Linked DNA regions of Syntrophobacter fumaroxidans MPOB. Each later gene encodes a partner of the first gene's protein in a complex. Links are inferred from orthologs where the notes say so. Each region holds a gene or a part of one and is shown in the gene's direction. Other genes may lie near its edges. The genes, in order: dnaN and SFUM_RS03845.

Region 1 (9,945 bases):
TGCCGGTGGAGCTTCATGAATGCACCGGTGCGCATTTGACTGGTGTTTGAAGCCTGTGCGGGTTAGATTAACCCGGTCCGAGCCCGAACCCGGGCTTGCCGGCTCCTGAGCCCATACGCGTATTGTCTGGCCGGTAACTCATGAAGAAAGGGACGCCAAATGAAGAAGCTCGTCGCAGTATTGGTCGTGTTGGCCGTCGTGCTCGGGGCAGCCTGGGCCGGGTCCAGCTACTGGTTCGGAATGAAGGCCGAGGAGCAGTATCGCCAGATCCTGGCAAAGGCGTCTTCACCGCCGATGCTCAAATTTCTGGTGGAGAATTACAAGAGAGGGATCTTCGCGTCCACGGCCAAGGTCGCCATCGAATTCGGCGATATGGGCGAACAGGCAAGAAAGGACGGCAACGGCCTGCGCTTCGTCGCGATCCAGGAGATCTGCCACGGCCCCTTCCCCATGGGAAACATCGGCGACTTCAAACCCGTGGTGGCCGTGATCAGGACGACGGTCCAGTCCTTTCCGGAAATGAACGCCGAAATAAAGAAATTCCTGGACGAGTTTCCTGAATTGAAGAGCTCGGAGAACCGGACCACCGTCTTTTTCAGCGGGAACACCGAAAGTGTCCTGACGGTCCCGGCCTTTCGCCGGACCATCCAGAAAGATAAGAAGACCGATATTGTGTGGGAGGGTCTGTCCGCTCATTTTCTATTTGCCGACGGCCTCAAGACCACCACCGGATCGGTAAACGCTCCCGGGCTGCAGGTCACGACCCCCGACGGCACATTTGCGCTCAAAGCCGCCAAATGGGCCGTCAATCTCCACCGAGGCGCCAGTTCCCTGAACCTGGGGGACGTCTCCACCGAGATTGCCTCAATCGATTTCAAGGGCTCCGGGGACAAGGCACCCGAGAGCTTCAGGGCCAATGGCATCAAGCTCAAGATCGATTCCAAGGAATCCGCGAACAACTGCGTGGATGCCACCATGACCATGGGGGTTGAGCAGGCCAAGGCAGCGGACAAGTCATTCGATGCCCGGTTGAGCTTCGTCTTTCGCAAACTGGACGCCGAATCGCTTCGTAAATTCCAGGATGCCATGGACGCTCTCAACATGCAGCCCCCGGCCTCCGAGGAGGAGATGCAAAAGAGGATGGCGGCCAATTACCTGGACCTGGCTGCCGGTTTGTTGAAAAAATCGCCGGAAGTTGAGCTCACCGAGGTGAAGTTCACCATGCCCGAAGGCACCTTCAACGGGAAAGCCAAAGTGGTGTTCACGGATCCGAAGGGGTCCATAGCCGAGAACCCATTGCTCCTTCTCAATGCGGTGACGGCCGAGGCCGAATGCACGGCCCAGGAATCGCTGGTGCGCTACATTGCCGCACAAGCGCTCAAGAACCTCCCCGGAGGCGGAGAAACGGTCCCGGGAACACCGGGTTCGGAAATCGCCGAATCCGATGAATCCCCGGCGGAAGTGCCTGAATCGGAGGAGGAAGACTCCGAGGAAGCGGAACCGGGAGCCGCCGTACCGGACAAGGCTCCTTCGGAGCTCGCCAGGCCGGCCAAACCCGGTCTTCCTGGAGCGCCGCAGGGAAAAGCCCTTTCCGTGGAGGAGCAGGTCGCCCTGACCCTTGACCAGTTGGTCAAACAGGATCTCATCGTTAAGGACGGCGCGAACTACAAGGCATCCGCCAGCTACCGGGGCGGGAAAGTGGTGCTGAACGGCAGGACCATCCCTCTCGAAAATCTCTTGAAGTAGGACCTGGGAGCAACCATTTTACGGCAAAGGGCGGAGGCATTCCTGCGACCGGGCGAATCATGCCGGGTTGCATTCCCTTGAACGCGGGTGCGTATCAAAGGCGCCCCGGCAGCCGGCAATGCACCCGGGAAGGAAAAAGGATGGGGCGGGATCGAGGTGCCGGGCAGTCGTCCGGTCATACCGATTGGCTTTGAAGGTCGCGGACTGAGGGTCGGCGGAAAATGAAACGGGCGAGGATAGACCCCGCCCGTTGTGAGACTCGAGGAATCACAGGGCAGGACGTCGTGCTCGCCCGCCCTGTGTTGCGGTCTTGAGCGCCAGCCGGCAGAGGAACCGCCCGGGGCCGGCTTTCATGCGATCTTGTTGTGCACTTTGCAGGCTCTCACGGTGTTCTTCATGAGCATCGTGATGGTCATGGGACCCACGCCTCCCGGAACGGGAGTGATGGCACTGGCCACTTCGACCGCTTCGTCGAAGGCCACATCCCCTTTGAGGATGCGCTTCCCGTCTGCGGTCTTTCCGACTTCGTTCACGCCTACGTCGATGACCACCGCTCCCGGCTTGATCATATTCCCCTTGACGTATTCCGCGACTCCCGCCGCGACAATCAGTATGTCGGCCCGCCGGGTGTGGGAAGCAACATCCTTGGTCCGGGTATGGCATACGGTGATCGTTGCGTTGGCGCCGTTGGCTTTCTGCACGAGCATCATGGCGATGGGCTTGCCCACGATGTTCGAACGCCCCACGATGGTGACCTCGGCCCCTGAGACCTGCGTCCCGGAGCGCACCAGCAGCTCCTGGATGCCGGCGGGGGTACAGGGAAGATAGTCCGGTTCTCCGATCATCAGCTTTCCGACGTTGACGGGATGAAACGCATCCACGTCCTTGCTCGGGTCAATGGACAGAAGGATCCTGTTTTCATTGATGTGCTTCGGCAAGGGCAACTGCACAAGAATCCCGTGGATGCTGGGATCCTTGTTGTATTTGTCGATCAGATCGAGCAGCCTGTTTTCCTCCAGATCCGCAGGCTGGTTGTCCTGAACCGAGTGGAACCCGAGCTCGTGGGCCGTATTCTGCTTGGCCCGAACATAGCTCTGAGACGCGGGATTCTCACCCACCAGAATGGTCACAAGGCCCGGAACGACTCCGTGCTTGGACTGGAGCTGTTCGACTTCGGTCTTCAGTTCCGCCCGGATCTCCTTGGCGACTTCCGCTCCTTTGAGCAGTTTGGCAGCCATCTGAATACTCCTTCCAATGGAAAGTCCTTCTTGACGACGTGTTCCAGCGGTTGCCGCGCAACCCGCCAGAGTGTGCTAGAACAACCCCTTCACCTTGCCCGTATTGACATCCACGTCGATGCGGCGAAAAGCGGGGTTCGAGGACGTCCCGGGCATCAGGCTGATGGTCCCGGCGCAGGGGCACAGAAATTTGGCTCCCGAATAGATCAGAACGTCGCGGATGGGAAGCACCCAACCCTTGGGAACGCCTTTCACGCTCGGATCGTGAGTAAGGCTCAGATGGGTCTTGACCATCATGGTTGCATAGTCGTCGTACTTGGGATCGTTTTCCAGCATTTTCGCCTTGGCTTCCGCATCGGGAGTCCAGGACACCCCGTCGGCCCCGTAGACTTCCCTGGCGACGGTGCTGACCCTGTCCCTGAGCTTCATTTCAAGCGGGTACAGGAACTTGAACTGACTCTCCTGCTTGCAGGCATCAATAACGGCGTCGGCGAATTCCAACGCGCCCTCGCCGCCCTTGGCCCAATGCTCGGAGAGGGCGCAACGGGCACCCGCGGCCTCGGCATGCTTGCGCACCAGTGCGATCTCGTCCTTGGTATCCGTGTGAAACGCATTGATGCACACCACCGGGTTCATGCCGGACTTGCGGATGGTGTTGATGTGGTGAACCATGTTCACGATGCCCTTCTCAAGTAACTTCAGGTTTTCCTTGGTGTATTCTTCCGGCATAGCCAGACCCGCCACGACCTTCGGACCGCCGCCGTGCATCTTGAGCGCGCGAATCGTCGTCGTGAGGACGGAAACATGGGGCTTGAGGCCGCTGTAGCGGCACTTCACGTTCCAGAACTTTTCGAACCCGATGTCCGCCGCAAAGCCGCTCTCCGTAACGTGGTAATCGAACATCTTCAGGCCGATGCGATCGGCGATGATGGACGACTGCCCGACCGCGATATTCGCGAAAGGACCGGCATGAACCATGCACGGCTGGTATTCCGCAGTGCACATCAGCGTCGGATTGATGGTGTTGCGCATGAAAGCGGTCATGGCCCCGCCGACCTCGAGGTCTCCGGTGGTCACAGGATTTCCGCGCCTGTCGAACGCTACGGTGATCTCATTGAGCCGTTTTCTCAGGTCGGGAAGGTCCTTCACAATGGACAGAATGGCCATCAGTTCCGAACTGACCGCGATCCCGAATTTCGACTGCATCATGTAGCCGTCCTGCCGGCCGCCTATGCCGATGATGATGTTGCGCAAAGCCTGCGCGCAGAAGTCCATGATCCAGCCCATTTCCACGCGGGTGGGATCGATGTGGAGCCGGCGCATCTTGGTCAGGCGATCGAGTTGCTCGTCAGTGTAGTTCCGCTCATGCTGCATGCGGGCTGTGAGAGCCACCATCGCAAGATTGTGCGCGTTCATGATGTCGTTGATGTCCCCGGTCAGCCCCATGGAAAATTCGGTCATCGGGATGAGCAACGCGTTGCCGCCTCCGGCCGCCGTTCCCTTGATGTTCATAGTCGGCCCGCCCGACGGCTGCCTGAGACAACCGCCGACATTCACGCCCCGCTTGCCGAGCCCTTCCATCAGGCCCACGGAAGTCGTGCTCTTCCCTTCCCCAAGCGGGGTAGGCGTGATGGCCGTCACTTCGATGTACTTCCCGTCCGGTTTGTCTTTCAGGCGGTTCATGATTTTGAGGAAATCCAGCTTACAAAGTCTCCCCATGGGAAGAATTTCCTCCTTGAGCAGACCCAGCTTCTCCTGCCACTGCCAGGGAGAAGGCATGTCCTTCTCAGCCTCTTCGGAAATCTGCCAATCCATCATCTTTGTTGCGTCGTACGGCATGTTAGGCCTCCGGTTCGTTGTTGACCCAATGGACAAAATGATCTTTCCCTCTATCCTCAAAAAAACCAGAATTATCCAGGCATCAAATGGATCTCACCCACTCCAGCCGAAGCACTGGACATTTACTTTGGTGCCCAAAGGACAGTTGCACGTAAGAGGAATGAAGCCAGAGAGAAAATCCGGGGAAAACACGCAATCAGGGTTGGGCCGGATGAATCAACCTTCCAGGAATACTGGCTCGTATTCATAGCAGAACGAAGTAGCATGCTGCAACCATGCTAAGGGTAAAGTGCGTCCTCGGTTCTGTCAAGCGGAAAGTCTTGCGCCCACGACTTTCACCCCTCAGCTGAGGCACTGCACCCCATGGTTCGAATTCCCCCCCGTCGCACGCGACACAACGCACAGATTTCCGAAAAAACAGACCCTGACGGGTTGCGAGCTTTCCGATGCCTCCGTGGGTTCTCATCGGTCGGATGAATCGATTTTCCAGATCCTGTCCATTCCATGTCGATTCGCTGTCGGAACGATGTTAAAGAAATGTTCAAATCCACGGGAGGACTCCGCCAGCTGTTGGAAAAACGATATCCGGTCGAGTCCATGTCTACATAAAAATATAATAAAAACAGTAATTTGATAAAGATTTTGACATTTCAACAGGCCCTTATTAAGATGATTGGATCATTCGAACGGAGAAAAAAATCAAATACACAAGCGAGGGAAACGCAATGAAAGTCCGGCTGGAAAAAGGCAACCTCATCCAAATCCTGCAGAAGGTTCAGAATATCACGGATAAGAAATCGAGTATGCCTGTTTTGTCCAACGTTCTGATCAGCTCCTCGGAACAACAAACGGTCGAATTTTCCGCGACGGACCTCGAATTGAGCCTTTGGACCCAGACCGGTGGACAGGTGGAGACACCGGGCAGCTCGACGGTTTCCGCCCGCAAATTGTTCGAGATCGTTCGGGAGCTTCCCCAACCGGAAGTGTTGCTGGAAGGCCTCCCGAACAACAAGATGCAGATTTTGTCCGGACGCGCGCGGTTTGAGCTGTCGACCATTCCTGGCGAAGACTTTCCTCAGCTCAACTTTTACCGGGAAACCGAGTTGGTGAAGGTCGATGCGGCTGCGCTAAAGCGCGCGCTGACCAAGACTTTGCACAGTGTCCCCGCGGATGAGGATTCCTTCAGCATTGCGGGGACTTTTCTTCATGCCGTCAATGAGGATTCGTATCGGTTCGTGTCCTCCGACGGACATCGACTCTCGTACTGCGAAGTGCCGAAGGAAGCCTTTGGGACGCTGGATATTCGAGAGGGGTTGATCATCCCGAGAAAAGGGGTCCAGGAGATACTTCGGATGCTGGAGAAGGAGGAAGAGGTCGTCCTGGGGGTGCACGAGAAGTATGTCGTGCTCAGGACGCCGTCGACGTTTCTCAGCGTGCAGCTCCTCGATGCCGAATTTCCGGAATACAAGACGATTATTCCCGAGGAGAGGCCTTTCTTCATTATGCTGGACCTGGAGCAATTTTTTTCCGCTTTGAAACGGTCCTCGATTCTGAGCAACAACGTCTGGCGTCACGTGCGGTTCATATTGACCAAGGGCGTGCTGGAACTGGAAGCGGGAAACCCCGAGCTCGGGAATGCAAATGAAACGCTGGATGTGGAGTATGAGGGTGAAGACTTCAGCGTGGCGTTCAACATCCGGTATCTGCTGGAAACGATCCAGGCTCTTGATAGTCCTCGAGTGAGATTCGAGTGGGTGGATCAGTTTCACGGCGGAGTTTTCGTTGGGTCTGAGGACCCTGGGTTTTTGAGCCTGGTCATGCCGATGGTGGTTTGATTCGCGCCTGCCGCGGGTTTTTGGTCAGGAGCGTTTCACGCACAGAGTCGGTGTCAATGAGCAATGAAGAATGCGTGCCTGTGGTCGTTGGCAGGCCCGCTGTCGTCCATATGCCTACCGAAGTGTCCCAACAGTGGCGCCGTGCTGCTTGGCGGCGTTCTCCCGCCGGGATCGGGGATTCGCCCGAAATGAATTGAAAAAATGTGTGTTAAGAGGTATAAATATTTGTTTGGTAGAAGGCAAATCGGCTGTCTTCCGGCTGGGCAACGCGTATCGTTCTCCCGTGATGGAGAGCTTATGATTTCGCATAGTTAATCCACCAAGAGGTCTTATTATGTCGGAAATAAGTGCAATCGAGAGAAACTCCCATGACGAGTATACTGCACAGCAGATAACGGTGCTGGAAGGGCTCAGCGCGGTTCGCAAACGCCCGTCCATGTATATTGGGAATGTTTCAACCGAGGGCCTGCACCACTTGGTCTACGAGGTGGTCGACAACAGCATTGACGAAGCGTTGGTGGGTCACTGCGATTCCATCAAGATTCAGATCCACCTCGATGGTTCCGTCACGGTGGATGATAACGGCCGGGGAATTCCGGTCGATACTCACGAAAAGGAAAACCTGCCCGCCGTCCAGGTGGTCATGACCATGCTCCACGCGGGGGGTAAATTCGACGATGCGTCTTACAAGGTTTCGGGGGGGCTTCACGGTGTCGGCGTGTCCGTGGTGAATGCACTCAGTGAATACCTGGAAGTCGAAATCAGGCGCGAGGGCAAGGTGTATTACCAGCGGTACGAGCGAGGGGAAGCCAAGACTCCGCTGATCGTGAAGGGAGAGACGCAGCGCCGCGGAACAAGGGTCACTTTCAAACCGGACACGGAGATCTTCACGGATACGGAAATCAGCTTTGACATCCTGGCCCAGAGACTGAGGGAACTGGCGTTTCTGAACCGGGGCGTCTCCATTGAGCTCTCCGACGAGCGGATTCCCAAAGACCGTCAGTACTGCTACGAAGGAGGACTGGTGTCCTTCGTGGAGTATCTCAACAAGAACAAGGAACCTCTTTATCCGGAGGTGATTTATGTCGGCGGCGAAAAACAGGGCGTGAGCATTGATATCGCCATTCAATACAACCAGACGTACAACGAAAAAATTTTTACCTTCGCCAACAACATCAACACGAAAGAAGGTGGAACGCACCTTGTCGGGTTCAAGACCGGGCTGACGCGTTCCATCAAGCAATACGCCACGCAGAACAAGATGGCGAAGGCGGACTTGGACAAGATGATCGGCGACGACGTGCGGGAGGGACTCACCGCCATTGTCAGCGTCAAGCTTTCGCAGCCTCAGTTCGAGGGCCAGACGAAGACCAAGCTGGGCAACAGCGACGTGAAAGGCCTGGTGGAAAACCTCGTTTACGAGAAATTGTCGATTTTCTTCGAAGAGAATCCGAAGGTGATTCGGACGATCCTCGACAAGGTGCTGGAAGCGGCGAGAGCCCGCGAGGCGGCGCGCAAGGCGAAGGAACTCACACGGCGTAAAGGTGTGCTGAGCGACCACTCCCTGCCGGGAAAGCTTGCCGACTGCCAGGAACGGGATCCGTCACGGAGCGAGATATTCATTGTGGAGGGGGATTCGGCCGGCGGCTCCGCCAAACAGGGGCGTGACCGACGTTTTCAGGCGATCCTGCCGCTCCGGGGCAAAATCCTCAACGTGGAAAAATCCCGATTCGACAAGATGGTGGAAAACCAGGAGATCCGCACGATGATCTCCGCGCTCGGGACCGGAATCGGCAAGGATGAGTACAACCCGGAGAAACTGCGGTATCACAAGACCATCATCATGACCGATGCGGATGTGGACGGCGCTCATATCCGGACCTTGCTCCTCACCTTCTTCTTCCGCATGATGCCGGAACTCATTGAGCGCGGACACCTGTTCATCGCTCAGCCGCCGCTCTATCGGTTGGCGGTGGGCAAGCAGGAATTCTACATGAAGGACGACGAGAGCCTGGATGCCTACCTGCTGTCGAGGGCGGCGGACAAAAAGCAGGTGTTTCTGGCCGGGAGCGCAAAACCGCTTCCTCCGGAGCAACTCATTCAGCTTATGCGTGCCTACTCCCGATACAAAGACTGGCTGGAAAGGCAGAGCCAGAAAGGGGTGCCGCGTGACGTGATCGAACACGTGATCCGGATTTACAGTATACGAAAGCTGTCTCCAGCGGAGCACGAGGAGAACATCGGCGTGCTGAGGACGGAGCTGGAAAAGGCCGGGTTCGAGATCGTTTCCATCGAGGACGAAGAGGAACACCAGGGATACGACCTGGAGATCCGCAGGCCGGGAGTGGCCAACGGAGGAACCGGGGTCCGACTGGGGTACGCGTTTCTGCAATCCATCGAGTTCAAGAAGCTCCTGGAACTCTATAACAATCACCTCGAAATCTTCAATCAAACCCCGTACGCGGTCAAAGACGGACAGGGGGAGGCCCGGTTCGATCATCCCGGGGACTTGTTCAGGTTCTTGACGGAAGAAGCGAGGAAAGGCACGAATATCCAGCGTTACAAGGGTCTGGGCGAGATGAATCCCGAGCAGCTCTGGGAGACGACCATGAACCCGGAGAAGAGGACTCTGCTCCAGGTGAGAGTAGAGGACCAGTACCTGGCCGACGAGCTGTTCACTACCTTGATGGGGGACCGCGTAGAGCCGCGCCGGGACTTTATCCAGTTCAATGCGCTGGACTTCAGGGAACTGGATATTTGATGCCGTGCAAGCGGGGTTTTGCCCGCTGGTCGATACGATCGGTCGAAACGGTACCGGTCGGTCGGGGTTCGCTCGAAGCGTGCGGTTCTGAGCACTGTTTTCCGGGCGGGCCCGGTCGAGTGCGCAGGAAACGCCGGGCAGGGTGCGGCCGTGCGGCCGCATGACGGGCATAAGCCGTGACCTGCTTTCGGATGAGTAAAATGCAGTTACCCACGTTGTGAGACGGTCGGATGGATTTGAAAACAATAAACATAGAAGACGAAATCAAGCTTTCGTATCTCGACTATGCGATGAGCGTCATCATCGGGAGGGCCATCCCGGACGTCCGGGACGGCCTCAAACCGGTTCACCGGCGCATCTTTTACGCCATGCACGAGTTGAGAAACGACTTCAACAAACCATATAAGAAATCGGCCCGCATCGTGGGTGACGTCATCGGTAAGTACCACCCCCACGGCGACTCGGCCGTCTATGACGCCCTGGTCCGCATGGCCCAGGATTTTTCCATGCGCTACCAGCTCGTGGA
Region 2 (10,110 bases), 2.4 Mb from region 1 along the record:
ACGATCCGGCGCGACGACCGTTCGACGAAGATCATCCGAGAGCTCTCCCGGAGCCTGGGAACGGAGCTGCTGTCCCTGTACCTCCACGAAGACCTGCTCACCGCTCAGAAGGATTTCGCCCGTCAACGGCTGGAAAGCTGCCAGGAACTGGCTCACGAGCTGCGCAACACCATGATCAAGTTCGGCTTCGTCTTCAGCGTCGTCAATGCACAGATCGGCATGATCCGGCAGGCGTGGGAAGAGGAGTTGCGCAAGGCGTTCCCTGACCTGGAATGGAAGCAGGCGCTGCTTGATCGTCTCAGCCGACTGATTCGCTCCAAGCTGCCCCTTCGGGATGCCGGAGGCGCGCTGACGCGGCAATGCGAAGCATTGCTGGCGGCCCAGGAGGAACTAGCCCTTCAAAGCCTGTTGCCCGCTCAGGAACAATCATGGCTGATGAACCGGATTTGGCCCAAATGGCGTAAACTCATGGAGGGTTCATCGGTTTGGGAGCGGGAACAAATGGAGATATCGGGGCTGCTCGAAAAATTGAAGCGCTCGCTGGCGCTGGGGCAGGACCCCGACCTGGCGGGGAGAATCGGTCACATCCCCCGGAGTCTTGTGGAGGAATGGGTTCGGCTCTCTTACGTCGACTTCACCGCGGATCGACTCCGCGTCCTGGACGATCTCCTGAGGTTCCTGGAGAATCCCGCACTGCCGGTGGCCCGGAGACTGCAGATCAGAAAGAGCCTCCAGTCCCTGAAAGTCCTGGTGGAGATCATTCCGGAGATGGAGGAGAAGGCGAACCGGATGATTCAGTCTCTACGGTACGGAAACAATGTCGAGAAAGGAATCGCGGGGGGGCGTTGCGAGATTCCCGCGTTCGATTCGTGTTCCGCTCTTCCTGAGGGTTCGGTCTTATCGGATTGAAGCACTTGGCGTGTTCCCCTCTGCGGGGTGTGGTCCGCGTGCGTGCATCGGGGGCGCACCGGGTGCCGCCCGAGTCTGCGGGGGCGGCGGGTTCGCGGATGTCTCTGGGTGGCGGATTTCGGTGCTTCCGCTCAATACCGGAATCGGTGAATATGGAAGGAGCGATGCGGCATGAAGGACTTGAACCATCGCAACGCGTCCGGGCAGACGGCGGATCGTGCCGGCGATGAAGCCCGGATGCGGGAAGTCCTGCAGGCGTTCGAACTGGAATACAGGCGTCCCTTCGATACTTCCCGCGACATGATGTTCAGTACCGGGCGGTCCGGGCAACTGTTGGACGTGAACCAGGCGGGCGTGCTGCTCTTCGGCTACGGAGGCAGGGAGGAGATGCTCGCTCTGCCTTCCGTTGCGCGCCTTTTTTCGGATCCGGAAGAAGGTGTCCTCATACAAAGGCAGATCGAAACGGACGGCTTCGTCAAGGCCCGGGAAGTCAACATGCGGCGCAAGGACGGCAGCCTGTTCCTGGGCAGCGTCACGGCATGCCTGCAGTTTGCCCAGGACGGGTCCATCATCTGTGAGGGGATTCTTCAGGATATCACCGAGAGGCGCAGGTGGGTCCGGGCCTTGGCCGAATCCTGCCGCCAGAACCAGGAGTTGATCGATTCCGAGGATCGGATCCGCAAGCTCAACGAGCACATTCTTCACATGCTGATGGTCGTTTCTCACGACATCCGCGGCCCCCTGGTTTCGATGGCCGCGACGCTCAAGCTCCTGGAGCGAGGTTCTTACGGGGGAATGGACCAGAGCGTGGCCAACACCATTCACGATCTCCTGACGAGGGTGGCGCAGTTGATCGGGATCGCCGAGGACTGCCTGGGAAAGGCTCACTCCGTGGACAACACGCTCAAGATCGAACGGGAGATGCTGGATCTCCGGCAGGCCATCATCGACCCGGTTCTCGACGAATTGTCCAACGAAATCCAGACGCAGGAAATCCTTATCGACAACCGCCTCGGCGCGATTCCCGCCGGATCCATTCTGGTGAACGTCAACAAGATGTGGCTCAAGACCGTTTTCCGCAATCTTTTCAAGAACGCCATAAAATACGGCGGGAGAGGGTGCCGGATCGCTTTCGGATTCGAAGACCACGGCGAGTTCTACAGGTTGAACGTTTACAACAGCGGAACTCCGATCCCCGAAGAACACCGTGGAAAACTGTTCACCAAATTCGGGAGGATCGAAAGCGCAAGACCTGCCGACGGGGTCGGTTTGGGGTTGTACCTGATCAAGGAGATCATTCGCAAGCATGGCGGCGACATCTGGTATGAAGCCAGGCCCGACGGTTCCGATTTCGTGCTCACCATCGCCAAGGAACCGCTCTGATCCGCGCCCGTGCATCGAAGGGGAGAGACGAAAAAAATGGAAACCACGAGCCGGAATGCGCCCATATTGCCGAGTGTGATCCGCAAGGCCGCGGAAGCCCTCAAGGGCAGGGTTCTGCGCACCCCGCTCGTCTATTCGTCCACCTTCAGTCGCTTGTGCGGAGCGAAGGTCTACCTCAAGCTCGAGAATCTGCAGGAAACGGGGTCCTTCAAGCTCCGGGGCGCCACCTGGAAGATAATGTCCAACCTGCACAGGATCGGCCCCGACGGGGTTGTGGCCGCGTCGGCCGGGAATCACGCCCAGGGAGTCGCGCTGGCCGCTTCCCGGGCAAAGCTGCCGTCGACGGTGATCATGCCGGAGTGGGCGTCCATTTCCAAGCAGGAGGCGACCCGCAATTACGGCGCTGAGGTGATCATCGAGGGACAGAGCCTGAGCGACGCCATTCGAAAAGCGGGACAATTGGTGGAACGGGGGAAAACCCTGATCCATCCTTTCGATGACCCCGACGTCATGGCGGGGCAGGGGACCATCGGGCTGGAGATTCTCGAAGAATTGCCGGAACCGGACCTGGTCGTCGTCCCGGTGGGCGGAGGCGGGTTGATCGGCGGCATCGCAGTCGCCTGCCGGTCCGTTCGACCGGAGACCCGGATCGTCGGGGTACAGGCGCAGGCGTGCCCATCCGCCTGCCGGTCCTTGGAGTCGGGGCGCGTTGTTTCCGTGGAAGCGCAGAAATCGCTGGCCGACGGCATCACGGTCAAGCAGGTGGGCGCGCTGCCTTTTGCCGTCATGAAGGAAATGGTGGACGAAATCGTGCTCGTGGAAGAAGACGCGATCGCCGCCGCCGTCCTGATGCTCCTCGAACGCAAGAAACTGCTGGCGGAAGGCGCGGGAGCCGTTCCGCTGGCGGCGCTGATGTCGTGCTCCTTCGAGGTTCCGAAGGGAGGCACGGTGGTGCTGGTCATCAGCGGCGGCAACATGGACAGTCCTCTGCTCGGGAGGGTGCTCCGCAAGGGATTGTTCCGAAACGGCAGAATCATGCGCGTTTCGGTTTGCCTCGACGACATCCCCGGTTCGCTCGCGGGTCTGCTGGGGGTTATCGCCAGGGCGAGAGCCAACGTCCTGCACATTTATCACAATCGGGGAGCCAGGGATCTTCCGGTCTCGATGAGCATGGTCGAGCTCGAATTGGAAACGCGAGGCCCGGAACACAGCGAGGAAATCGGCGTACAGCTAAGAGCGGGGGGATACCGAATCGAGTGGCAGCCCTTCGTCGAGAGCTGCCGCTGAGCCCGAGCCGGGGAGCGGCAAGGGCCCCTTCCTGCCCGGCGGCCGACGAGCTTCCCGGCGATGCACGGGCGCTCACCGGCCGCACGAGCCCGTACCCGAACAGGGTTGATCCTGGAGGTCTCAAGATGTTCAAGCGTATCCTCGTTCCGACGGACTTAACGGAAAGAACCCTCAAGGCGCTGAATATCGCGCTCAAGATCGCCGTGCACGACGGAGCTTCGATCACCCTCCTGCACGTCATAGAGACGATCGAAGACACCGAGGAGGATTTCAGCGGTTTTTACAGCAAGCTGGGAAAAGCGGCGGAAAAGAAGATGAACGAGATCATCGAGGATTTCCGTGTGAATGGGCCGGCGATCGCCAAGGAAATCATATACGGGAAACGAGTCAGGGAAATCATTCGATTTGCCGCCGAAAAGGAGATCGACCTGATCGTTTTGAGCTCGCACCGGGTGGACGTGGACAACGCCGTGCAGGGATGGGGCACCATCAGCTACAAGGTCGGCATCCTGTCCCAGTGCCCGGTGTTGCTGGTGAAATGAGCCAGCGGGAATTTTCGTCTTTTCGCGCGGAAGGGGTCGCGGCGGGACGCCGCCGCGCGAAAGAGGGGGAACGGCAGGATTGGAGCGTGAACGTGGCGCGCCGCATCATGCACGTGGACATGGATGCGTTCTATGCCTCGGTGGAACAGGCGGATCGACCCGAGTTTAAGGGAAAACCCGTGATTGTCGGGGGGGCGAGACGGGGAGTGGTGTCCGCGGCATCGTATGAAGCCCGCAGGTTCGGCGTCCATTCGGCCATGCCCGTGTTTCAGGCGAAGCGACTGTGCCCGGGGGGGATATTCCTGCCCGTGCGCATGGGCAGATACAAGGAAGTCTCAAAAGTGGTGATGGACATCCTCTGCGGTATTTCTCCCCTTGTGGAGCAGATTTCCATCGATGAGGCGTTCGTGGACATCACCGGCACCGAAGCGCTTCACGGTTCGCCCGAGTCGCTGGGCCGCCGGGTGAAGAGTCAAATCCGCGCGGCGACACGGGTGACCTGCTCCGTTGGAATCGCGCCGGGCAAGTTCGTTGCCAAAATCGCATCCGACATCCACAAGCCCGACGGGTTGACCATCGTGGAAGACGACCGGGTAGAGGCATTTCTTGCCCCGCTGCCCGTCGAAAGGATTCCGGGAATCGGGAAGAAGACTTCCGAAGCGTTGAGAAGTCTCGGCGTTCGCGCCATAGGGGATGTACTGAGGTTTCCCGCGTCGTTTTGGGTGAAGCGGCTGGGCGCCTGGGGGGTGAAGCTCCATGAAAGGGCGCGGGGGGTTGATCCCGCTCCCGTCATTGCTTACTCGCAGGCGAAATCGTGCAGCGCGGAAGACACGTTCCCCGAAGACGTCGACGATGTGGAAACCCTGGAGAAATGGCTGTTTGTGCAGTCGGAAGAGGTGGGCAAGGAACTGCGCCGGGAGTCGTTCCGGGGCAGGACCGTGACCCTCAAGGTGAAATTCGCGGATTTCAGCTCCATCACCAGGAGTCATACGCTGCGCGAAGCCACCGATTGCACCCAGTTGATTTTCGGCACTGCTTCGCGCCTGCTCCGGGCGCTCAAGCTCAATCGCAAGGTCAGGCTCGTGGGCGTGGGGGTGTCCAACCTCTCCGCGATGCCCGAGCAGAAGCCGGTGTTTTCGGACTCCATGCTCGTGCGGCAGAGGAAGCTGGATCGGGCAATGGATCGAATCCACGAACGCTTCGGCCACGGGGCGCTGAGGAGGGGAAGGGTCCTCGGGTTCGAGAGCCCGGCGGATGAGGAGGGAGACCCTTGAGGGCGGGAGCCCGGATTTTCCCGGTCTCGGGACGGCATGCGGACTCGACGTTCATGAGGGCGTTCGCGTTCGATCCGATTTGAAGGCAATCGCAACAGGAGGAACGTGAGTTGACGGACCGCAGGTTCAAGTACAGGCGCGAGGATTTTGGAGAGCTTCCGGTCGATCTTCACCATCTGACCATCTATCTGAATTTTACGGGCGACACGGTGGAAGCCCGCAACGTGCTGGACATGACCGCCAGAACCGAATGCTCGCAACTGGAGCTCGATGCGGCGGATCTCGAGATTCTCGAGGTCCAATGGTTGCCCGATTCGGAACGGGGCGCCGCCATTCCGCTGGGATATGAATACGAGAAGGATCGAAACAAGCTGCGGGTCCGCCTTCCCCGGCCCGTGAAACCCGGCGACAGGTTCCGGCTGAGGACCTTCACCCGGTGCCGCCCGTCCGATCACATCCTGGAAGGGATATACAAGGACACCACGCCGCCGGACGCCCCGCAGCAATACATTTCCCAATGCCAGCAATGGGGTTTTCAGCGCATCATGCCCATCTTCGACGACTGTCGCGCCAAGTGCACGATGACCACGACCCTCGAAGCCGATGCCCGGTACACGCACTTGATCAGCAACGGCAACATCGATCCGGCGACCAACCCCGAGGGCAGGCCGGTTCCGAAGCCGGGCGAACCCGGGCGGCAGATCATCACCTTCGACAATCCCATCCCCATGGCGCCGTACCTGTTCATCGCGTGCGCCGGCACCTGGGATACTCTGCCGGGTGAGGTCACGTATGATTCCGGACGGAAGGTGAGACTCGAATACCTGGTGCCTCCGGGAGCCGTCGAGGGGGCGCGAATCCCCCTCGAAATCCTCAAGGAAGCCGTCCTGTGGATACGAAAGACCCAGGGATACGAATATACCGCAGACACCTACCGCACCATCTGCATGAACAAATCCAATTTCGGAGGCATGGAAAACGTCGGGAACACGACGATCGTGACCGACGCCGCGCTGCTCAACGAGCACACCCTGGATATCGGGCTGCAGTACGCCCATGCGGTGATCGTGCACGAGTTCGAACACAACCAGTGCGGCAGCGAAACGACCATGGAGACTCCCTTTGACGTCTGGCTGAACGAGGCTTACACGGTGGATGTCGAACGGCAGTTCATGGCCGATCGGTTCAACCCGGATTACGCAAGGTTGCAGCAGATCGAGAGCATCCGGAATCCGCTGCTCGGCCCTCTGGCCATCGAAGACGGCGGGCACGCGGGGAGGATCGTCCGGGAAGGTTTCAACAATCCGGACGAATTGATCGACGGCGTGACCTATGTGAAGGCCGCGGAAGTCATCCGCATGCTTCGGCTGGTGATCGGAGCGGAGTGTTTCAAAGCGGGCAAGGAGCTTTATTTTTCGCGGTACCGCCACTCCAATGCGAACACCGACCAGTTCTTCGCCTGCTTCGAAGAAAAGTGCGGGAGATCGCTGGAACGGTTCAAGAAGGGATGGCTCTACACCCTCGGATATCCTAAAGTCACCGCGGACACGGAATACGATCCGGTGCGGCGGCAATACCGCATTCGATTCGAACAGCAGGCTCCTCCGGGGCTCGATCCCTTTCACCTGCCCATCCAACTGGCTCTGGTGGACCGCCAGGGCGGCGATGTCCCGGGGACCGCGCGTGTTTTCGAGCTCGAGGAAAGTACCGGCGAGTTGGTGCTCGACGGGATCGAAAAGGCGCCGGCCTTCGCGTCCATGAACCGGGACTATTCCTTCTACGGGACATTCCGTTGGCTGAACGCGTCTCCGGAAGTCCTGGCCATGCAGGTGCGGCTCGATCCGAACATCACCGCTCGAGTGGACGCCATGCGGCAGTTGACGGACCGGGAAAGGATCGACCTGCTGTTGAATGCGGATGCGTCGGTGTCTCCGAAATGGCTGGCGCTATTCGGGGAGGTGCTGGCCGACCGATCGTTGCCGCCGGCCGTGAAAGCGTTTTTTCTGCGCATCGACGAGCAGCCGGCCGATCGCGACTACTCAACCTGGTACCCGGAGCTCGTGTGCGCCCGGGAACGCATGATGCTGGCCGTGAACAAGATCTACCGGAAGACGCTGCTGCAGGAGTTCGATCGTCTCGACACGTATTCGGCCGAGAGAAGAAAGACCCCGCGGGATGGCATAGAGGAGCGGATGCTCAAGCACGTTCTGCTGGATCTCATCGTCTCGGACGACTCCGCCGACAGCCATCGATTGATCGTGGACCACTTCCGAGCCGCAACCACCGCAAACGACCGGGTGGCGGCACTCACGGCACTCAACCGGAGTTCCTCCCCCGAGCGCAGGCCGCTCCTTGAAGAAGTCTACCACTCCTGGCACACGCATCTGAGCGGATACGCCAATTATCTTCGAATCATATCCGGCGGTACCCGGCCCGACGTGTTCGACATGATCGAAACGGAGAAGCGGCGGCCTTCGTTTCAGATCACCCAGCCGACCTGGTGCAGGGCGTTGTTCGTCACCATGGCGGCAAACAACAAGATAATCTGGACGGACCACGGCATACGCCGGCTGGCCGATGCCGTCGTGGAAGTCGCGCCGGTCAATGCAACCACGGCAAGCCGGATGCTCAACACCTTCCAGCACGTCCACAAGCTCAAACAGGAACTGCGCGCCAAAGTCGTGCCCGCCCTGGAGCACATCGTCGGGAGCGTTTCGGAAAGGGTGAGCCCGACCGTCCATGGCCAGGCCGAAGCTTACCTGAGAGGCGCCTGATACTGCGGGACCCCATTATTCAGGCAGGCCGGCATGCGACTCGCAGTCCGCACCGCGGTGCAGGGATGTCGGGAGAATCAGCGGTGTTTCCGGTCGACGGTCAAGACCCGGAATCAGAGCATTGCGAGCCCACTCTCCTGAGGAAGATGCGCGCGCCGTCGCTCAAGGCGCCTTCGAGGCCGAGGCGGAAGCCGTGTTCGTCTACGGCGTAAAGCGCTCCTTTGAGTGCCGCTTCATAGAGGGACTGCCCGCAGGAAATCAGGGCGTGGCGGACCTGCATTCCCCGGTAGAGCGTCACCGGGCGTGTGTCGACGTATACGGTGATGCGTGCGTCAGCGGTTGACAAAGGTGGTCCTGTCCTGGACTGCGGGAGCGACCGGCGAATGTTTCTTCAGATACTCCACCAGAACATCCCGCAAATTGTCCCCGAAGGTGATGTTTTTCCCGTGCTTGAAGGTTTCGAACCGGTCTCCGCCGGCTGCCAGAAAGTCATTGGTGACGATCCTGTAGGTCTTCCGATCATCCAGCGGGCTCTCACCTACGGTAACCCGGACGGCGCGCGAACCCGCCGGTCGCGACGGATCGTAGACGACCCGAAGGCCGGAAACCTGGAGCACGTCTTTTCTCCAACCGGCGCTGAATTCGAGGATTTCCCTGATCTGGCGACCTGTCAGGTCCATGACGGTCAGGGCGTTGTCAAAGGGAAGGACGGCGTAGATCTGTTCCACGCGGATGTCCCCTTTCGGTATGTTGGCCCTGATCCCACCGCTGTTGTGGAAGGCGACGGCAACCCCCGTCGACTCCCGCATCGCGTCCGCAATGAGGTCTCCCACGTTGGACTCCTTGTCGGGCGATCGTTCGAGGTCCGTCAAAGTCCGTCCGACCACCACGGAGAATTCCTTGCCGATGAGTTCACCGTATTGGTTGACCATACCGGCGACGGTACGGTCGTAGGGATCGTCAGGCCCGGCACTGACCAGCCTGAGCTCGTCATCACCGGCGGCATGAAGGACCCTTCCCGTTGTCGGGTCGATTTTCAGATGGAGTACGCCCAGGTACATTCCATAGGAGCCGGCCTGTACGATGATCGTATTGCGGACCTTCACCGGGACGGTGACGGCGGTGTGACTGTGTCCTCCCACGATCACGTCGATTCCGCGAACGCAACCGGCGAGTCTCTTGTCCGCGTCGAGGCCCTGGTGGGACAGCACGATCACCAGCTTTGCGCCCTGGCGCCTGACCTTTCTGATGAGCCCGGGAAGGACCTTTTCCGGTTTGCGGAAGACCAGGCCGGCGACATTGGTCGGGTTGGTGCTGTATGGAGTTTCGACGGTGGTGATGCCGATGACCGCGACTTTCACGCCGCTCTTGTCCAGCAGTATGTAAGGCCGAGTGCCCCGGAGCGGGGTGCCGTCGGTGTCGGTGACGTTGGCCGCGAGAAAAGGGAACGCGGCCGATGCGATGAGGGTGTTCAGGGTATCCCGTCCCCAGTCGAATTCATGGTTGCCGACGGTCATGGCTTCGAATCCGACGGCGTTCATGAACTCTATGACCGGGCGTCCTTTGAATACGTTGGAGATTGCCATCCCCTGGAACATATCTCCGGCTGAAAGCAAGAAGGTGCTCTGCGGGCCGGCGGTGTCCCGCTCCCGACGGATCATCTCCGCCAGGTAGGCGGCTCCGCCGATGGCCGTCGCCGAGTCGAGGCTCTTTTCCAGAAAGGGCATGAGGCGTCCGTGAAAATCGTTGACGTGCAGGACGGTCAGTTCCCGGACCGGGGGACCGCCCGAGGCGGCGGCAAAGGGAGCCAAGACAAGAATGAGAAGGACACATAAAACGGAGGCGATGTGCTTCTTCATGCGGAGAACTCCCTTCGCACGTCCGGGGGAAAAAACCTGCCGGGGAGGAACCGGAAAATCGAGGTTCCCCACCCGGCATCAT

The links.
Region 2: the proteins of dnaN (region 1) and SFUM_RS03845 are in contact, whole or in part, in a solved structure (PDB 1OK7), measured with the Escherichia coli proteins. The link is inferred for Syntrophobacter fumaroxidans MPOB from one-to-one orthologs.

The regions. Positions count from the first base shown.
Region 1 is NC_008554.1:3,319,984-3,329,928, forward strand. The notes cover bases 4,816-7,603. They hold dnaN (DNA polymerase III subunit beta), read left to right. Parts: upstream 4,816-5,548; coding sequence 5,549-6,658; downstream 6,659-7,603. Other genes in these bases: SFUM_RS13930 (formate--tetrahydrofolate ligase), read right to left, coding at 4,816-4,823; gyrB (DNA topoisomerase (ATP-hydrolyzing) subunit B), read left to right, coding at 6,993-7,603. Outside these bases: SFUM_RS13920 (YdgA family protein), read left to right, coding at 160-1,746; SFUM_RS13925 (bifunctional 5,10-methylenetetrahydrofolate dehydrogenase/5,10-methenyltetrahydrofolate cyclohydrolase), read right to left, coding at 2,097-2,984; more of SFUM_RS13930, read right to left, coding at 3,060-4,815; more of gyrB, read left to right, coding at 7,604-9,419; gyrA (DNA gyrase subunit A), read left to right, coding at 9,650-9,945. UniProt on the Escherichia coli protein: Confers DNA tethering and processivity to DNA polymerases and other proteins. Acts as a clamp, forming a ring around DNA (a reaction catalyzed by the clamp-loading complex) which diffuses in an ATP-independent manner freely and bidirectionally along dsDNA.
Region 2 is NC_008554.1:899,316-909,425, forward strand. Bases 3,349-6,301 are described here. They hold SFUM_RS03845 (DNA polymerase IV), read left to right. Parts: upstream 3,349-4,207; coding sequence 4,208-5,395; downstream 5,396-6,301. Other genes in these bases: ilvA (threonine ammonia-lyase), read left to right, coding at 3,349-3,579; SFUM_RS03840 (universal stress protein), read left to right, coding at 3,705-4,121; SFUM_RS03850 (M1 family metallopeptidase), read left to right, coding at 5,506-6,301. Also shown: SFUM_RS03825 (hypothetical protein), read left to right, coding at 1-909; SFUM_RS03830 (PAS domain-containing sensor histidine kinase), read left to right, coding at 1,081-2,292; more of ilvA, read left to right, coding at 2,329-3,348; more of SFUM_RS03850, read left to right, coding at 6,302-8,169; SFUM_RS22845 (hypothetical protein), read right to left, coding at 8,270-8,515; SFUM_RS03860 (bifunctional metallophosphatase/5'-nucleotidase), read right to left, coding at 8,502-10,028. UniProt on the Escherichia coli protein: Poorly processive, error-prone DNA polymerase involved in translesion repair and untargeted mutagenesis. Copies undamaged DNA at stalled replication forks, which arise in vivo from mismatched or misaligned primer ends.